Regions from separate parts of the Paenisporosarcina macmurdoensis genome, predicted to be linked through region 1. Evidence: riboswitches for the same ligand, from Rfam matches in the RefSeq annotation. Region 1 holds a riboswitch; each other region holds the start of a gene.
The links. Region 1 has a riboswitch for S-adenosylmethionine ahead of ACFPYN_RS01100 (M20 family metallopeptidase). Riboswitches for the same ligand answer to the same signal wherever they lie in the genome.
Positions count from the first base shown of each region.

Region 2: another riboswitch for S-adenosylmethionine. It lies ahead of ACFPYN_RS05215 (2,3-diketo-5-methylthiopentyl-1-phosphate enolase); the one in region 1 lies ahead of ACFPYN_RS01100 (M20 family metallopeptidase).
Region 3: another riboswitch for S-adenosylmethionine. It lies ahead of ACFPYN_RS08535 (methionine ABC transporter ATP-binding protein); the one in region 1 lies ahead of ACFPYN_RS01100 (M20 family metallopeptidase).
Region 4: another riboswitch for S-adenosylmethionine. It lies ahead of ACFPYN_RS00600 (methionine ABC transporter ATP-binding protein); the one in region 1 lies ahead of ACFPYN_RS01100 (M20 family metallopeptidase).

Region 1 is NZ_JBHSRI010000002.1:246,660-250,870, reverse strand. Features, by position in the region: gene ACFPYN_RS01120 (TVP38/TMEM64 family protein) at 1-187, opposite strand, end outside; gene ACFPYN_RS01115 (helix-turn-helix domain-containing protein) at 245-802, opposite strand; gene ACFPYN_RS01110 (AzlC family ABC transporter permease) at 880-1,566, shown strand; gene ACFPYN_RS01105 (AzlD domain-containing protein) at 1,566-1,874, shown strand; SAM riboswitch class I at 2,054-2,174, shown strand; gene ACFPYN_RS01100 (M20 family metallopeptidase) at 2,541-3,746, shown strand; gene ACFPYN_RS01095 (rhodanese-like domain-containing protein) at 4,192-4,211, opposite strand, start outside.
Region 2 is NZ_JBHSRI010000004.1:44,658-48,868, reverse strand. Features, by position in the region: gene ACFPYN_RS05225 (methylthioribulose 1-phosphate dehydratase) at 1-304, opposite strand, end outside; gene ACFPYN_RS05220 (2-hydroxy-3-keto-5-methylthiopentenyl-1-phosphate phosphatase) at 301-960, opposite strand; gene ACFPYN_RS05215 (2,3-diketo-5-methylthiopentyl-1-phosphate enolase) at 957-2,159, opposite strand; SAM riboswitch class I at 2,231-2,336, opposite strand; gene ACFPYN_RS05210 (SDR family NAD(P)-dependent oxidoreductase) at 2,501-3,235, shown strand; gene ACFPYN_RS05205 (hypothetical protein) at 3,456-3,740, opposite strand; gene ACFPYN_RS05200 (DMT family transporter) at 3,794-4,108, opposite strand; gene ACFPYN_RS05195 (DMT family transporter) at 4,108-4,211, opposite strand, start outside.
Region 3 is NZ_JBHSRI010000009.1:184,014-188,224, reverse strand. Features, by position in the region: gene ACFPYN_RS08545 (MetQ/NlpA family ABC transporter substrate-binding protein) at 1-212, opposite strand, end outside; gene ACFPYN_RS08540 (methionine ABC transporter permease) at 268-936, opposite strand; gene ACFPYN_RS08535 (methionine ABC transporter ATP-binding protein) at 929-1,954, opposite strand; SAM riboswitch class I at 2,041-2,147, opposite strand; gene ACFPYN_RS08530 (thioredoxin family protein) at 2,205-2,513, opposite strand; gene ACFPYN_RS08525 (toprim domain-containing protein) at 2,527-2,868, opposite strand; gene gcvH (glycine cleavage system protein GcvH) at 2,949-3,329, opposite strand; gene ACFPYN_RS08515 (arsenate reductase family protein) at 3,404-3,763, opposite strand; gene ACFPYN_RS08510 (acyl-CoA dehydrogenase family protein) at 3,844-4,211, opposite strand, start outside.
Region 4 is NZ_JBHSRI010000002.1:125,726-129,936, forward strand. Features, by position in the region: gene ACFPYN_RS00590 (MetQ/NlpA family ABC transporter substrate-binding protein) at 1-476, opposite strand, end outside; gene ACFPYN_RS00595 (methionine ABC transporter permease) at 492-1,142, opposite strand; gene ACFPYN_RS00600 (methionine ABC transporter ATP-binding protein) at 1,156-2,187, opposite strand; SAM riboswitch class I at 2,334-2,449, opposite strand; gene ACFPYN_RS00605 (MerR family transcriptional regulator) at 2,689-3,072, shown strand; gene ACFPYN_RS00610 (acyl-CoA dehydrogenase family protein) at 3,117-4,211, shown strand, end outside.

The sequences.
Region 1 (4,211 bases):
CTGCCCAAGATATTAAAAAACCTATCCATAAACCATATGCGCTAGCATTGGCAAAAACGAATGCAAATAGGGGTAAAAATGGTAAAAAAGATTCTAAAAATGGCAATAAGAATCCGATTAGAGGTCCAAGTGATTTGTAATCTCTAGTTAGTTCTAATAAATTTTCTGCGGTTAGCCAATCAAACATGTTCCTCATCCTCAAAAATAGTATAGGTATTGCCAGTTTTCCCGAGACAAGCTCGCATCAAACATATTGATAGGTAATGATCAGGTGTATAACAGACATTGTGTCACGCGTGTTCACATAACAGTGGGTTTGGTTACCTGAAAAAACCAAGGTGTCACCTGTATCTAATTTAATTTCTTCAGCTTCCAATATGATTTGTATCTCCCCTTGGATAACTGTTAACGATTCCTCGACTCCATCCATATGAGCAACACTTTCATACGAACAGTGTGGATCTAACTCGATCCTGTAAAATTCCCATCCACGTTCCGGGCTATACGGAATGACGGAAAATACGCGATAGCGGCCTTCATCTTCTGTTAAGAATGGAATTTCTGAAGATGAGATTTTCTTTAAAGTAGATTTTGGTGCTTGTAAAAGAGAAGAGAAACTAACTTTCAGCCCATCTGCAATTTTCCAAATAGTTGATACGGTTGGATTAGACTCCCCTTTTTCCATTTGGGCAAGTTGCGCTTTACTGACATCGGTCAGTTTCGCAATATCATCTAAACTCATACCACGTTGATGTCTAATCTTTTTTAGTTGAACACCTAAATTACGTCTCATCTGTTCCATAATTTCACCTCTCATTGTTTATTTTAACATACAGATGTATAATCTATTAAACATTCAGCGAGAGGAGCATATGACATATGACATTTATGAATGGCATTCGAGCCGGTTTAAGCATAGCTATCGGTTACTTTCCAATTGCTTTAACTTTTGGCTTACTCGCTAAAACAAGCGGCTTATCTATGTGGGAAGCAACGGCCATGAGTATGTTTGTTTTTGCAGGTGCTGCTCAATACATATCTTTAACCTTAATTACAACGGGCGTTGATCCCATATTAATTGTTTTAAATACGTTTGTCGTTAACATTCGTCACTTTCTAATGACGGCTTCATTGAATGAAAAGATGCAGCCGGATGCACGTTGGAAAAAAGCCATTTATGCATTTGGCGTTACCGATGAATCATTTTCCGTATTAGCAACACAAAAACAAGAAACAATCAGGACCTCCTTTGCTGCAGGTGTCATATTGATCTCCTATGGCAGTTGGGTGGTCTTTACTGCTCTCGGCCATGTCATAGGCGCAAATTTACCCGCGTTCCTCCAAGCAGCCATGTCTATAGCATTATATGCAATGTTTGTAGGCTTGCTCGTTCCTTCAATGAAAGGCAATCGAAAAGTAGCATTGCTTGCCTTGTTCGGGGCAGTTATTCACAGTGCCTTGTATTGGAGCGGCTTATTATCAACTGGTTGGGCCATATTAGTCGCCACTTTAGGTTCGGCGATTTTGGTTGAAATTCTATATACCCGGAAAGGACGTGTCGCTTAATGGAGAAGTGGTATTGGTGGATGATTCTTGGAATGGCGATTGTGACCTATATTCCGCGAGTTGTTCCGTTAACCTTTTTAGAAGGACGTGAATTACCGCCGCTCGTTAGTGGTGTCTTAAGAAATATTCCCTTTGCTGTATTAGGTGCATTGATATTTCCTGCCATTCTTTTTGTTCAAGAAGGCCATTTATTATTTGGCTTGATAGGTGCCATCGCAGCATTCGCGTTAGCGTTTGCTGGAGCAAATGTGATACTCGTTGTTATGGGTTCAATTGCCGTATTGGCTTTTTATAGCTTGATAAGTTGATATTGTTGTTCCTTATACACTTCGCCATTCATGAATTAATTTTAATCTATTTGGATCTAAAACTTACATATTATATAATTGTCTGAATAGTTTTACTTTTTAATAAAGGTTGACGATTTATTTCGAAAGGCGTAAAGTCAAAATCAATTCTTGCAACAATTTTATAGCAACACATCACTTTCTTATCTAGAGAGACCGAGGGACAGGCCCTTTGACGTCTCGGCAGCGGGTTCAACATAATTGTTGAACACTGTGCCAACTCCTGCAAGCGAACGCATGTAATCGCTTGGAAGATGAGAACGAGATGGTTTTCCGTAAATTCGGAGAGCCTTCTTTTTCTTGAGTATAAGAAAAAGAAAGCTCTCTTTTTTTCGTTCAGAGATAGAAAGTTGATGCGCTAAAATTGCTTGCGGAATCAATTATTTCTCACTACATGGGGTTCCCCACTTCCTGAATGACAATAATTGACCATTCTTCAATAAGGAGGTTTCCCAGTTCACAGGAATTTATTTCAACACACAGATTCATAAGTAATCCAAGACTTTTTTAATAAGGACCTGTAAAAAAATGATGTTGAAATTGGAGAACAACTGGAAGAGTATAATTGCGCCTAGTAAGTAAACATAATTCAACAGAGTCAATAATAAAAAATTGGAGGAACATAATATGACATTGGTAATTGATTCGAAATCTCGCATTTATGAAAGTATTGATAGCCACGCTGAGCGATTAATCTCATTGGCAAAAGAAATCCATGCGAAACCTGAAATTGGTAATGAAGAAGTCTTTGCTAGCTATTCTTTAAGCGAGTATTTGCGCGAATTTGGTTTTGAAGTGACTCTTAGTGTGGCTGGTCATGACACTGCCTTTTATGCTGTTAAAGATTCTGGTGTGGAAGGCCCTACTATTGCTTTCTTAGCAGAATATGATGCACTTCCAGGCTTAGGTCATGCTTGTGGCCATAATATAATTGGCACAACAAGTGTTGCTGCAGGTATAGCCCTATCAGAAGTATTGTTTGAGACTGGCGGAAAAGTTATTGTACTTGGAACTCCTGCAGAAGAAGGCGGTCCTAACGGTAGTGCAAAAGGAAGCTTTGTTCGACATGGTTTATTAGAAAATGTGGATGTTGCTTTAATGATTCATCCATCAGGACGTACAAGTTTGACTAGCCCCACCCTTGCTGTGGATCCACTTGATTTTCATTTTTATGGCACAGCAGCACATGCTTCTGGTTCTCCTGAAAAAGGCATAAACGCATTGGATTCGGTCATTCAATTATTCAATGGCATCAATGCCCTCCGTCAACACGTCACTAGTGATGTACGCATTCACGGTATCATCACACATGGTGGCGATGCACCGAACATTGTGCCTGACTATGCATCCGCTCGCTTTTACATTCGTGCAGACACATGGGCTAAAACAGAAGCTGTAAGTACACGTATTCGTGCGATTGCAGAAGGTGCTGCTTTATCAACTGGTGCAACCGTTAAAGTTGAACGATTCCAAAATGAAGTTCAGGACTTCGTCTTAAACAATGTACTAGACAGTGTTTTACATGAAGAATTGGAATCACATGGTGAAGTAGTATTCTCAAAAAGAAGCCGAGGGTTAGGCTCAACCGATGCAGGAAACATCAGTTATGTCGTACCGACAGCACATCCTTATATTAAAATTGGACCTGACGAATTGATTGCTCATACAAATGAATTTCGTGAAGCCGCAAACTCTGATGTTGGTTACAAGGCTCTAGTTACTGGAGCAAAAACACTTGCCGGAGCAGGTTATCGCTTATTGAGTGAACCAGCATTACTTCATCAAGTACGAAAAGCACATGAAGTAGCACTTAAAGCGAAGGATGAAAAATAGATGTTTAAATCATTCGAGTGGCTCATTCGCCGCTCGTTTTTTTGTTGCCGCTCCATTCTTTTCATCAAAAAAAGTGAATGGCCATTTAGCCACCCACCGTTAAGAGAACTTTGGAAAATTGATGTAAAGACCCATAACGCCGACTTTTCCCTTAGAGAATCTCATTCTAGCTCGACACTTGAGTTGGAATGATGAAAGTCTGACTTGTTAAGGACATCCACTGAAGCTGGATGTCCCCATTTTTGTTGAAACGCTCGTAGTCGACACAGAACCGCTGATAGTCGACAAAGATTCGCCGATACCCACGTCTTTTGCGCTGATAGTCGACACGAATCCGCTCATAGCATTCAGAAATCCGCTCATAGCAGCTACGACACTGATTCATGCAAATACAAGCATTGATACAAATACTAGTACTATAAAAGCAATTGTATAATCTATCGCTTTATTGCCATTGACTCATTC
Region 2 (4,211 bases), on a different contig from region 1:
CAATGGTATGCACATGAAGAACGCAGCCTGCGTTGGTTTTATTATAAATTTTTGCGTGCAGCAATGTTTCCGCGGAAGGTTTCGACGTTGTGTCCTCTAACTTTTCTCCATTTGAATCGACTAATAGAAAGTCGTGATTCGTAAATTTACGTTTGTCTTTTCCAGAAGCTGTGACTAGAAAGGTAACGGGATCATTCGAGACTTTAATCGATAAATTACCACTTGTTCCAAAAAACCAATCGCGATCGGCTAATTCTTTTTTGATAGCTGCCAGATCGCTCCAACGCGAAAAGTACTTGCTCATGTGTGTACCTCCAATTGCTTTAAAATGTGAATGACATCGTAAAAAGTTTCAAATGACTCAAACGCAATGTCGAGTTCTACGCACTTTTCACTGAGGAAATCGCGTGCAATGACTTGGTCCGCCAGTTTGGCAGCTTGTAGATCGGTAATGGAATCGCCAATGACGATTTTATATGTGTTGTCTTCACTCAGTTTGCGTATGATAGACGGTTTACAGCAGCCACAACCATTTGAACAAAGTTCATCACATGTGTGTGGCCACTCGATGGAAATCATATCACCTGAGAAATCTGCGACATTGCAATAAATATGGTCTTCAGACATGTAATCTTTCAGCAATGGTTTGACGAAGAAATCAATGCCCCCTGATACGATAAAGAGTGGAATCTGTTGCGACTTCGTATACGCAACAAAGTCTTCAAAACCTTCGCGAATTTGTGCCTGGTCGAGGACAAATTGCGTGATTTCATCTTTTTGGTCCGTTGAAAGCAAGTTAAATAGTTGTGTAACACCTTGTTGAATGGATATTTGTTGGCCAAGAATTTGGTCTTTTATCGGCTCCCATTCAGGTGGTGCGAACTTTTTCATGATGGCCATGATATTGTCTTTAGTTGTGATGGTGCCATCAAAATCACAAAAAATAACTGGTTGGCTCATCGGACTTTGTCACCCCACAATTCAAGTGCTTGTTGAAGTTCTTCGTTTGTTTGTGCAGCGTCTGATAATGTTTTCTTTGAAAGTGTGGCATCGACCGCTTGTCTGAATGCCTTCCCACCTGCTGCAGAACCTGCTGGATGCCCGTGCACTCCGCCCCCTGCATTAATTACCGAGTCAATTCCAAAATCTTCGATAAGTTGCGGTACCATTCCCGGATGGATTCCCGCTGACGGTACAGGAAGTGTTGGTTTGACGTAATCCGGTTTCGTTAGTGATTCCACAATCTGTAGCGTTTCGCTTTTTTCAAGAGCCACACTTCCATATGGCGACGGGAATAAGGAGAAATCCGCGCCTGCAAAACGAAGTAATTTGCCTAGTGCGAGTTGGTTTGACAGCCCATACTGTGGAGATGGTGTGAATGCTCCTGAAACAGCCGGATGCGCCATGATTGGAACAGTGATTTCCCTATCTTCAGCTAAACTATGAAGCGTATCGAGTCCATATGCATAGACATTAAACAACAACATGTCTGCTCCGAGCTCTGTTGCACGCTTCGCTTTTTCTCTTAAGTCAAATGTTCGACCTGTTAAATTCACAGCGTAGCGTGTGCGATGTCCCGTTTCCGAGTAGACTTTTTCAAGTACTTCGCGACCTTTCGTAATCCGTTCTTCAAAAGGCGTTAAGTCGTTGTCGAACAAAATCTCATCGTCTTTCACAAAATCCACGCCACCTCTTGCTTGTTGTTCAAGTTGGTTTAGTAAAAAAGATAAATCTTTGCCAAGGATTCCTTTGAAAATACTCATCACAAATGGTCGATCTTGTACACCCGTCCACTTGCGAATGCCTTCAATCCCAAACTTAGGTCCTTTGAAGTGAGTAGCTAGCTCCGCACTAAACTCCAAATTAAGTAATTTGATCTCTCCATCAAGCGATAGTTTGCCAAAAGTCGTCGTTAAAATGGCAGGTAAATCGGGACTAAAATTTGCAGCAGGATAGGCAATTTGAATAATTCCTTTCGTGCGCTCCTCACCTAATGCTTGGACAGATACGACGCGCCCTTTATGTTTCTTTAATTGTTGTTGTTCGAGTTGAGGCAAGTCCGTCCAAGAACCAACTGTCAGCCCAAGTGCGATGCCTTCCGCTTTTTTCTCTAAATTTCTTACGTTATGAACTAAATAACTCGCGATTACTTCACTCAATGTCGTCACCTCTTTAATCCACATAAAAAAACCTCTTCACAAAAAAGAAGAGGTTAGTAAAAACTAACATCCTCTTATCTGTCAGCTACTGCTGCAAGAATTAGCACCGTGCCTACTCGCGTAAGTCGGTTGCCGGGTTTCATAGGGCTAGTTCCCTCCACCTGCTCTTGATAAGAAAAATGTAGATATGTATTTTTAAAAATATAAATCGAATTATTGCATCTATTCCCATTAATGTCAACCCTATTATTATAAAAATCTGAATTGAAGAAATTGACTGATAGTTACAAAGAGGAGTAGGATGAACTTGAATATAAATACAAATCCTGGAGGTTTTCTAGTTGAGATTACAAGATAAAGTAGCGATTGTCACTGGTGGCGCAAGTGGGATTGGCGAATTTACTGTGCGTGAAATGCTCAAGCAAGGCGCGAAAGTAGTCATCGCAGATTTTGATGATGCGGGTGGTCAAAAACTTGCGGACGAACTAGGTGAAGGCGTTTCATTCATCCATGTTGACGTTTCAAATGAGGAACAAGTTGAAGCAATGGTTAAGCACTCCGTGGATACGTTTGGCAAAGTGGATATTTTATTTAGCAACGCAGGTATCGGGTCAACTGGTTCTACTCATGAGTTGTCATTGGAAGACTGGAATAAAACGATTTCCGTTAACTTATCTGGCGTATTTTTATGTGCGAAATACGCATTAATAGAAATGGTCAAACAAGGTAGCGGGAGCATCGTCAACTGCGCATCCATCTTAGGTCATGTTGGCCAAGCAGCTACCGCTTCTTACACAGCAGCAAAAGGTGGCGTCGTAAACATGACACGCGCCCTTGCTGTGGAATATGCTTCTCAAGGTATTCGTGTAAACGCCGTGTGTCCTGGTTACATCAACACGCCATTGCTGGATCAATTAGATGATGCGACAAGGAAACACTTGGTATCACTACACCCACTTGGCCGCCTAGGTGAATCACAAGAAGTGGCAAACGCCGTTGTTTTCCTTGCCTCAGATGAAGCGAGTTTTGTCACAGGGGCGAACTTATTGGTAGATGGTGGGTATACTGCTCAGTAACCTTCTGTTGTTAAGTTGAAAAGATGATTCCTTTATAAAAAGAGACCTGGCTCGCCGAAAAAGCGAAGCAGGTCTCTTGTTTTAATTAGGAGAAAATTGGATAGTTGCGACAATAACGTGAAAAGTTACGACAATAATTCAAGAAGTTACGATGATAACGGTAAAAGTTGCGACGATAACTAATAAAGTTGCGACAATAGAAGCAAATCTGAGGTTACAGCTAAACTATAAGCCAGAATAAGATGATAATCCCGATCATCATTAGCCCCATAAGAAACGAGACTGTACGAAACGCTGGAATATAATGACTTTGAGAAAAAAACTTTTTACAAAGCCATAAAACAAATACAAAAAATATGTCGATAAACTCTATTGATCCAACGACACCGAAATCTTCAATCTCTCCATCTTCATCGTCTTTGTATGTTTTAAATGCGGAATAAAAGCAAGAAATGCCAACAAGTCCGAATAAAACAGTTGCGATAATGGAGATCCAAATCGACACATAACTTCCCCCTTAAGATCACGCATTACGTGTTCAATTCCTGCATCATACCATTACGAAATAAACTTCAATCCAACCGCTGCACTTAACACCATGGCAATAAACAACACGCGCAACCACGTTTTAGGCTCCCCGTATAATATCATGCCTAAAATCGCACCGCCAGAGGCACCAATACCTGTCCATACCGCATAAGCCGTTCCCATTGGAAGACTTTCCATCGCTAACGCAAGGAACAAGAAACTAGCGCCAAAGCTGACGAACAATCCTGTGATCGATTTCCAGTTGCGATTTTTATGCACTTGGTTGATCATCACTACTCCAGTCATTTCAAATAGTCCTGCAATGATTAAAAATAGCCAAGCCATTAGGATGCCACCTCTTCCTGTTCTTTCGTCACTAACTTGAGTCCGACAACGCCCAGTAACAACAGCGCAATTAACCCAATTTTCGCGATGCTAAAGTCTTGTC
Region 3 (4,211 bases), on a different contig from region 1:
GGTAAAATATAGTCTTGATAAGTTTCGATTTCAAGGTTAATCCCTTGTTCTTCAAGCAATGGTTTCACTTTTTCTAGGATTTCAGCGTGTGGAGTGTTTGAAGCTCCCACTACTAATTCCTTGCTGTCTCCAGAAGATTCGCTATCTCCACCACATGCTGCTAGTGTGATTGCACTTACTGATAATAATATTCCTGCTACAAATTTCTTCATGATTGTCTCTCCCTTTTCCTGATATATGTGATCGAGTAGGACTCGAAGGCACCAATTATCGTTTATCTGCTTTTGATGTGAATGTATCGCCGATCCATTGGATCATAAAGACAATAATTAAGATCAGAATTGTCGATACGATCGTGACATCTTCACGACTACGTTGGAATCCATCTAAGAATGCCAAGTTTCCTAATCCGCCTGCTCCAATAATACCTGCCATTGCTGTATAGCCAACAAGGGCAACGGCTGTAACTGTAAGTCCTGAAAGTAATGCTGGAAGTGACTCAGGTAATAAAACTTTCCAAATAATTGTGGACGTCTTAGCACCCATTGAGCGAGCTGCTTCGATTACCCCTTTATCAATTTCACGTAAAGCAATTAACACCATACGTGCATAAAAAGGTGCAGCACCAATGATAAGTGCTGGTAATGCTGCATTTGCACCACGAATGGTATCAAGTAAAAACTTAGTAAACGGGATTAACAAAATGATTAAGATGATAAACGGGATGGATCTGAAGATGTTAACAAATGCACCAGTTAACCAATACACTATTTTATTTGCCCATAATTGATGTGGGCTAGTCAGGAATAGCAAAATACCTAGTGCAAGTCCAATGACAAATGTGAAACCAGTGGCCATTGCAGACATATATAGTGTTTCCAGTGAAGCTTCCCACATTTTTTCCCAATCAACATTAGGTAGAAGGTTTTCAATCATGTGAGATCACCTCCGTATGAACATCTTGTCCGTGTAAATAATCTATTGCTTCATCAATCGCTAAGGTAGCTCCATCAATTTGCAGATACAATGTTCCGTATGCGCCATTTTGAGTTTGGGTAATATTTCCTTGCACGATATTCACTTCAACTTGGTATTTTTTAATTAACCTCGAAAGGATAGGTTGTTCTGTTCGATCCCCAACAAACACGAGTTTCACGAGCTTGCCTGAAGGATATTGCTCAATAAGATGAGCGATTGTTTGACTAGCTTCTTCTGGACCATTAACTTGTTCTACAAAGCGTTTTGTAATGTCCTGTTGAGGTGTTTGGAAGATTTCGAGTACTGAACCCATCTCAACTACTTTCCCCGCTTCCATAACAGCAACGCGATGACAGATTTTACGAATAACATGCATTTCATGTGTTATGAGTGCAATCGTTAACCCTAAGCGTTTGTTAATATCCACGAGCAACTCTAGTATTTGATCCGTTGTTTCTGGGTCGAGCGCTGATGTAGCTTCGTCACAAAGTAATACTTCGGGGTTATTTGCAAGCGCACGCGCAATTCCAACACGTTGTTTTTGCCCACCTGATAATTGAGAGGGATACGCTTTCTCTTTCCCAGTTAATCCAACTAGTTCGATTAACTCTTTTACTCGTTCCTTGCGTTTCGTTTTGCTTATTCCTGCAATTTCAAGCGGGAATGAAATATTGTCTTCAACTGTTCGAGACCACAGTAAGTTAAAGTGTTGAAAAATCATGCTAACTTTTTGTCTAGCACTTCGAAGCGCTTGGCCCGAGCTTGATGATATTTCTTGACCGTTAACTGTGACACTTCCGGAAGTTGGTTTTTCTAGTCCGTTTAACAATCGGATTAATGTGCTTTTACCAGCACCACTATAGCCAATAATGCCGAAAATCTCGCCTTGTTCAACTGTCAATGTAACGTCATCTACTGCAATAAGTTGACCATTACTTGTTTTGAATGTTTTTGATAAGTTTTGTAATTGAATCATTCCTCTAGTTCACCTCTGAATTTAAAAAGTCCCTTCCGCAGAAAAGCAGAAGGGACTAATTGCATAGTAATATACGTTAGACCGTTCTCTCATCTTTCAAAGCAAAGTACTTTGAGTGATTTGGCACCATTTCACAAATTGTGTCGGTTGCCGGGCTTCATAGGGCACTTCCCTCAGCCTCTCTTTATAAGAGTTTACGATATTAAGTTTTTGGTTACGAGTGATAATGTAACACGTTCAAAAGTGAACGTCAAATATTTTTTCTCAAACGATCGTATAGATAAGGAACAGATTGGAACGCGTATATTTTTTCGCGGACTTGACCATTCTCAGCAATTAATAAACAAGGTACACTTTCAATTTGCTGGTCTACTGCTATATTTTCTACATAATTCAAATTAGCTTGGCCAATTTTCACACTTGGTAATAGTTCTTCTACCACTTCCATCATTTTAGATGCTACTTGGCAAGTTCCACACATAGGCGCGTATAAATAATAGGCTGCAATATTGGCGCTTTGAGAATTAGATTCCCACTCAGCAGTTGTCCATTCTTTCATCGTCTTCATCCTTTTATGCTATAAATTCCGATTTCACATCAATATTCGCTCCGAGTAAAATGGTCGCTAAGACTTTCATAGGGGTTGTCGCGACTTCACGGTATGTTACATCCGTATATAAATGAAGCGCTTCAGGAAATTCACGTTTAATGAGCGCACGTAATTTCTCCCCTGATTCATCAGCATCTACAAATATATACATTTCCCCTTGCTCGTAAGGAACCAGTAACTCTTCTAAACGCGAGACACTGACTGTTCCGTTCGTGCAAATAATTTCAATAGGCTCTGCGAGAAGTTGTAGTATTCGTTGTTTATCTGAACGACCTTCAACAACTATGACTTTATCTGAAAGCATGGAATCCCTCCAAACTAGACTCATTTATGCGCTAGATATGCAAAAAACGCCGAACAAATGTCGGCGTTTCACAAACAATTTTACTCTTGAGTCATTTTTTCGTATTGCTCAGCCGTCATCAATGAGTCAATTTCAGTAACATCCGTTGGTTCGATAACGACCATCCATGCATTTTCGTATGGAGATTCATTAACAAATTCAGGGCTGTCTTCTAAGCCACTGTTTACTTCAACCACTTTACCACTGATCGGTGCATAAAGTTCAGAAACAGTTTTAACAGATTCAACACTGCCAAAAGGCTCGTTTGTTTTAATATCGTCTCCTACTTGAGGAAGTTCAACGAATACAATATCACCAAGCTCAGATTGAGCGAAGTGAGTAATACCAATGCGTGCTTTGCCATCTTCAACTTTAACCCATTCGTGTTCTTCAGAGTAGCGTAAATCTTTTGGTGTGCTCATTAATACCCCTCCAAATATGTAATATAATCATCTTCAGTTTGACATAATCTTTCCCTAAAAACAAGAACAGTTAATTAGCGTTTCCAATTCTCAATAAAATCCGATTCTTTAAAGCCGACCGTTACTTTCAAGCCATCTGTAACAAGGGGTCTTTTAATTAACATTCCGTCTGAAGACAGCAATTTAAATTGCTCATCGTCTGACATGGTTGGTAGTTTATCTTTCAAGCCAAGCTCACGGTATTTCATGCCACTCGTATTGTAAAATTTCTTAAGGGGCAGACCACTTGTCTCTACAATTTTTTTCAATTCTTCGATTGTAGGCGGTGTTTCTACGATATGTACATCATGATACGATAACCCTTCAGCATCTAACCATGCTTTTGCTTTTCTACATGTACCACATTTAGGATATCCATAATACGTTATTGCCATTCTTCTTCATCCTCCTCAGTTAAATCTATTTTATCAAAAAAAAATCCAAACGCCTCTTGAGAAGCGTTCGGATTTCCTAATTAAACGATATATTTTTCAGCATCGATTATTTTTACAGACGCTTCACGTTTTTTAGCAATCACGTTGTAAGGCGTTGAACGTGTTAATTTACGAAGTGCAGAAAGCATCATACGTAAGTTGTCACCTTCAACCGCAGCAATCAATGTTTCTTTCGCATCTTTTTCTATACTTGCAAATGCTTCTTGACAGAAGATTTGTGTATATAAAAGTTTTTGGTTTGCTTTTTCAACACCAACACGTTGGATTGCTTTTTCTGTACGAAGAACAGCTGACTCCATTGCGAATAAGTTATTAACGATGTCCGCAATATTGACTAACACTTCTTGTTCAGATTCAAGTTTTGTACCATAACGTTGTGCAGCTAAAC
Region 4 (4,211 bases), 120 kb from region 1:
TCAAAGTCGTCTGTTAACGTGATTAATCCAGCTTCTTGAAGGAGAAGTAGGGCACGGCCGAAATTTGTTCCTTCGTTTGGTAGAGCTATGGTTGCGCCATCTGGCAAGTCTTCAAGTGTTTTGTGTTTTTTCGAATAGATACCCATTGGTGCGATAACAGTTGAGGCAATTGCTTCAAGGTCTAATTTTTGATCTGCTTTAAATTCGTCAAAGTACGAGATAGTTTGAAATGCGTTGGCATCAATTTCGCCTTCTGCTAATGCGATGTTTGGTTGGATGTAATCGTTAAATTTGACGAGTTCAATTTCAAGTCCTTTTTCTTTTGCGATTTCCACGATGTAATCCCACGTGCGTGTGTCTCCGCCGCTTACGCCAACTTTTACTTTGTCTGAGCCTTCTGCGCTACCTTCTTCATTGCCACAAGCTGCTAATAAACTTAATGTTAAAACGATCAAAACCAATACAAATTTCTTCATTTTCCCTACCTCCAGTTATCTTCTTCTTATTTGTTTTGAAACCAGGTTTCCAGTTGATTGTAATAATTGAACGATAATGACGAGTGCTGCCACGGTGACGATCATGGTCATCGTATCGAATCGTTGATAGCCATAAGTGATGGCTAAGTCACCGACTCCTCCAGCTCCAACTGCACCGGCCATAGCAGATGCACCAACTAAGCCAATCGTTGCCGTGGTGAAGGTGAGAATAAGAGAACTTAAGCCCTCTGGAATTAAGAATTTAAAGATAATTTGTGGAACAGTAGCGCCCATGGACTGAGCAGCTTCAATAATTCCTTTGTCGACTTCAAGTAAAGAGTTCTCGACAAGTCTCGCTATATAAGGAGCTGCGTAAAAGACAAGAGGGACGATTGCTGCAGTGGTCCCAATGGCAGAGCCGACAATCAATCTTGTCAATGGAATAATGGCAACAAGTAGAATAATGAACGGTACCGAGCGCAAGATGTTGATGACCGGATTTAAAATGTTGAAAATCCACTTGCTGTCCAAGATATGACCTTTTCGAGTAATGACAAGCAAAATACCGAGTGGCAGACCGATAAGTGCTGAAAATAATAGGGATATGGCGACCATATAAAGTGTGTCACCGAAGCCTGTGAGTAATTGTTCTGCTGTTATTTCCATGCCCCAAAGTGTATTACTCATTATTTAAATCCACCTCCTGAACGATAAACCCATCGTCTTTTATGTAAGTTAAGGCTTTGTGAATCTCCAGTGGTTCACCAGTTACTTCGATAATCAAGTTACCAAAAGGCGTTTCTTGAATTTCAGAAATATTAGCAGAGAGTACGCTTAAGTGAACATCGTATTTCTTAGCGATGGTTGACAGCAAAGGCTGACTTGATGTGTTGCCCACAAAATTAATTTTCCAAATGATTGGATGCTTATTTGAGACCGCAGCATTTTTAAGGACGCTTTGTGGAATTTCATCATGAATGACTGTCCGCACAAAGTTTTTAGCGATTTCGGTTTTGGGTGCTGCAAAAACTTCAAATACGGAACCTTGCTCAACGACGAGACCGCCTTCCATCACAGCGACTTTATTGCAGATTTCACGAATGACGGACATTTCATGTGTAATGAGTAGGATGGTGATATTGTATTGTTGGTTAATTTTTTTAAGCAGCTGCAATACGGCGCTTGTTGTTTGTGGATCGAGTGCTGACGTTGCTTCATCACATAATAGGATGGATGGGTTAGTTGCAAGTGCACGGGCAATGCCGATTCGCTGTTTTTGACCTCCAGATAATTGTTCTGGATAGTTTTTTTCTTTGTCAGATAAGCCAACAAATTCAAGCAGTTCTTCAACACGTTCTTTAATGATTGTTTTTGGTGTTCCTAATAATACAAGCGGGATGGCTACATTGTCGAAAACGGTTTTGGAATTAAGTAAGTTGAAATGTTGAAAGATCATGCCGATTTTTTTCTTTTCTGCTCTCAGTTGTTTTGGTTTCAAATCAGTTAATGGTTGGCCATCAACGAGCACTTGCCCAGTTGTTGGTCGCTCGAGTAAATTGACGAGGCGAATGAGTGTGCTTTTGCCGGCGCCACTGTAACCTACAACTCCAAAAATGTCTCCTTTCTCTACAGTTAGGTCGATACCTTTTAATGCTTCAACTGTTTGTTTTTTTGTTTGAAATGATTTTGTTACTTGTTGAAATTCAATCACGTAATGTCGCCCCTTTCTTTGTCATGCTCGTTATCTGAGACAGGAGGTGGACAACAAAAAATGCCCCCTCTGTCGATAGACAGAAGAGGCATACGTATGCAAAAGAAATGCGGACATAAATCCACAGAAAATTAGCTCGAACACTCTTCTCATCTATCGAACAAATAATTGTCCGCTGGAATTAGCACAGTATTTTTACAAAAAGTAAAAACCCGCTGCTGAGGTATCATAGGGCCAGGCCCTCCACATCTCTTGATAAGAATTAACGCATATTTAATTATGTTGTTCACTATATATCTAATAAAAGAGCCTGTCAACTAGTCGTTTAATAGTCGGAATAGACAGAAAAATTAGTGGTATTTTTAGTGAGATAAAGAATTGTATGCTGAATTAGGGAAGGGTATGTTAAGTTTGAACGATTTTATTTTTGTTAAAAAAACTTGAAGTTAACGTTAGCGTTAATGATAAAATACATAAAAATAGCTGACTGAGGTGTTGGGTTTGAAAAGTATTGCCGATATGGCGCGGGAGTTTGGGCTAACAACACGAACGATTCGGTATTATGAGGAACTTGGTTTGTTGAAGCCGCAGAGGACGGATAGCAATATTCGAGTGTTTGGACCAAGGGATTGTGCGAAATTGAAGCTTATTGTTCGAGGAAAGCAGTATGGTTTTAATTTGGAGGAAATTAAAGAAATGGTGTTGTTGTTTGATCAGGATCGCAGTGGTTTAAGGCAATTGGAACGGACGATTGAGTATGGCAATAATCGTGTGGCACAAGTTGATTTAAAGATTCGTGAATTGCAGGAGATGAAGTCGGAAATGGAATTGTTGCTACATCAGTTTACGGAGAAGTTAACCAACTTAAAGGGGAATATGCAATGAAAGTGCTTGGTACCTTTAAATCTTTTGAGAGAGTGGGAGAGTAAATGACGCGTCGCAATTTTTATTCTAATGATGAAACTTTGCAAACGATTTTGAGACATGGGCTAGAGCCGGAGATGTTCCCTTATGCGCAAAAGGCCTTACTTGAGTTTGGAGAACAAGTCGCCAATGAAATTGATGAGCGTGCGAGGCATACAGACCGTGAAGGCGAACCGAGGTTAGTGAAATTCGATCGCTACGGTGAAGATGTTTCTGAAGTATGGGTCAATGAAGGGTATAAGAAAACTGTGAATGAAACATATGAGACAGGCATTGTAGGGTATGTGCACAAGGAGATTCCTGAACTCGGAAGCAAGGGAAACTATATGTATAGTTTTGCACAAGGTTATGTATTGTCACAAGCGGAAGCGGGCTTTTACTGTCCAGTAACGTTAACGATGGCAACTGCATTTTTACTGGAACAGTATGCAAATGACGAACTGAAAGCGCAATTCTTGCCACATGTGTGTGCAACTGGTGATGTTGAATTATTTGAAGGTGCTACATTTTTGACGGAGCGACAAGGTGGATCGGATGTAGGGGCAAATGTTGTGAGGGCTGTTGCAGATGGCGGTCATTTTAGACTATTCGGTGAAAAATATTTTGCTTCGAATGCTGGAATGGCTGGTGTTGCTATGGTCCTTGCCAGAATTGAAGGTGCCCAGGAAGGTTCAAGAGGATTGACACTTTTTGCGGTGCCTTTGCGACGTGAAGATGGTACGTTAAACGGAATTTCAATTCGCAGATTGAAGGATAAGTTAGGTGTTCGAGCTGTCCCTAGTGGAGAAGTAGAGTTTGACGGGGCACTTGCGTATGTAGTTGGAGACAAAGCTAATGGTTTGAAATATATGATGGAAGCCTTAAATTTATCCCGCATTTGTAATGCTGTTGCGTCTCTTGGGATTATGAGACGCGCTTTAAATGAAGCCACCGATTATGCACAACGGCGAGATGCGTTTGGGCAAAAACTAGTGGCCTTTCCAATGGTTCAGGACACATTAGGGAAGTTGACAGCCAAAATGGAAGTTGAGCTAACAACCGTGTTTGATTTAATACAGTTATATGATCGTATGGTTGCCAAAGTAGCCAGTGATGAAGAA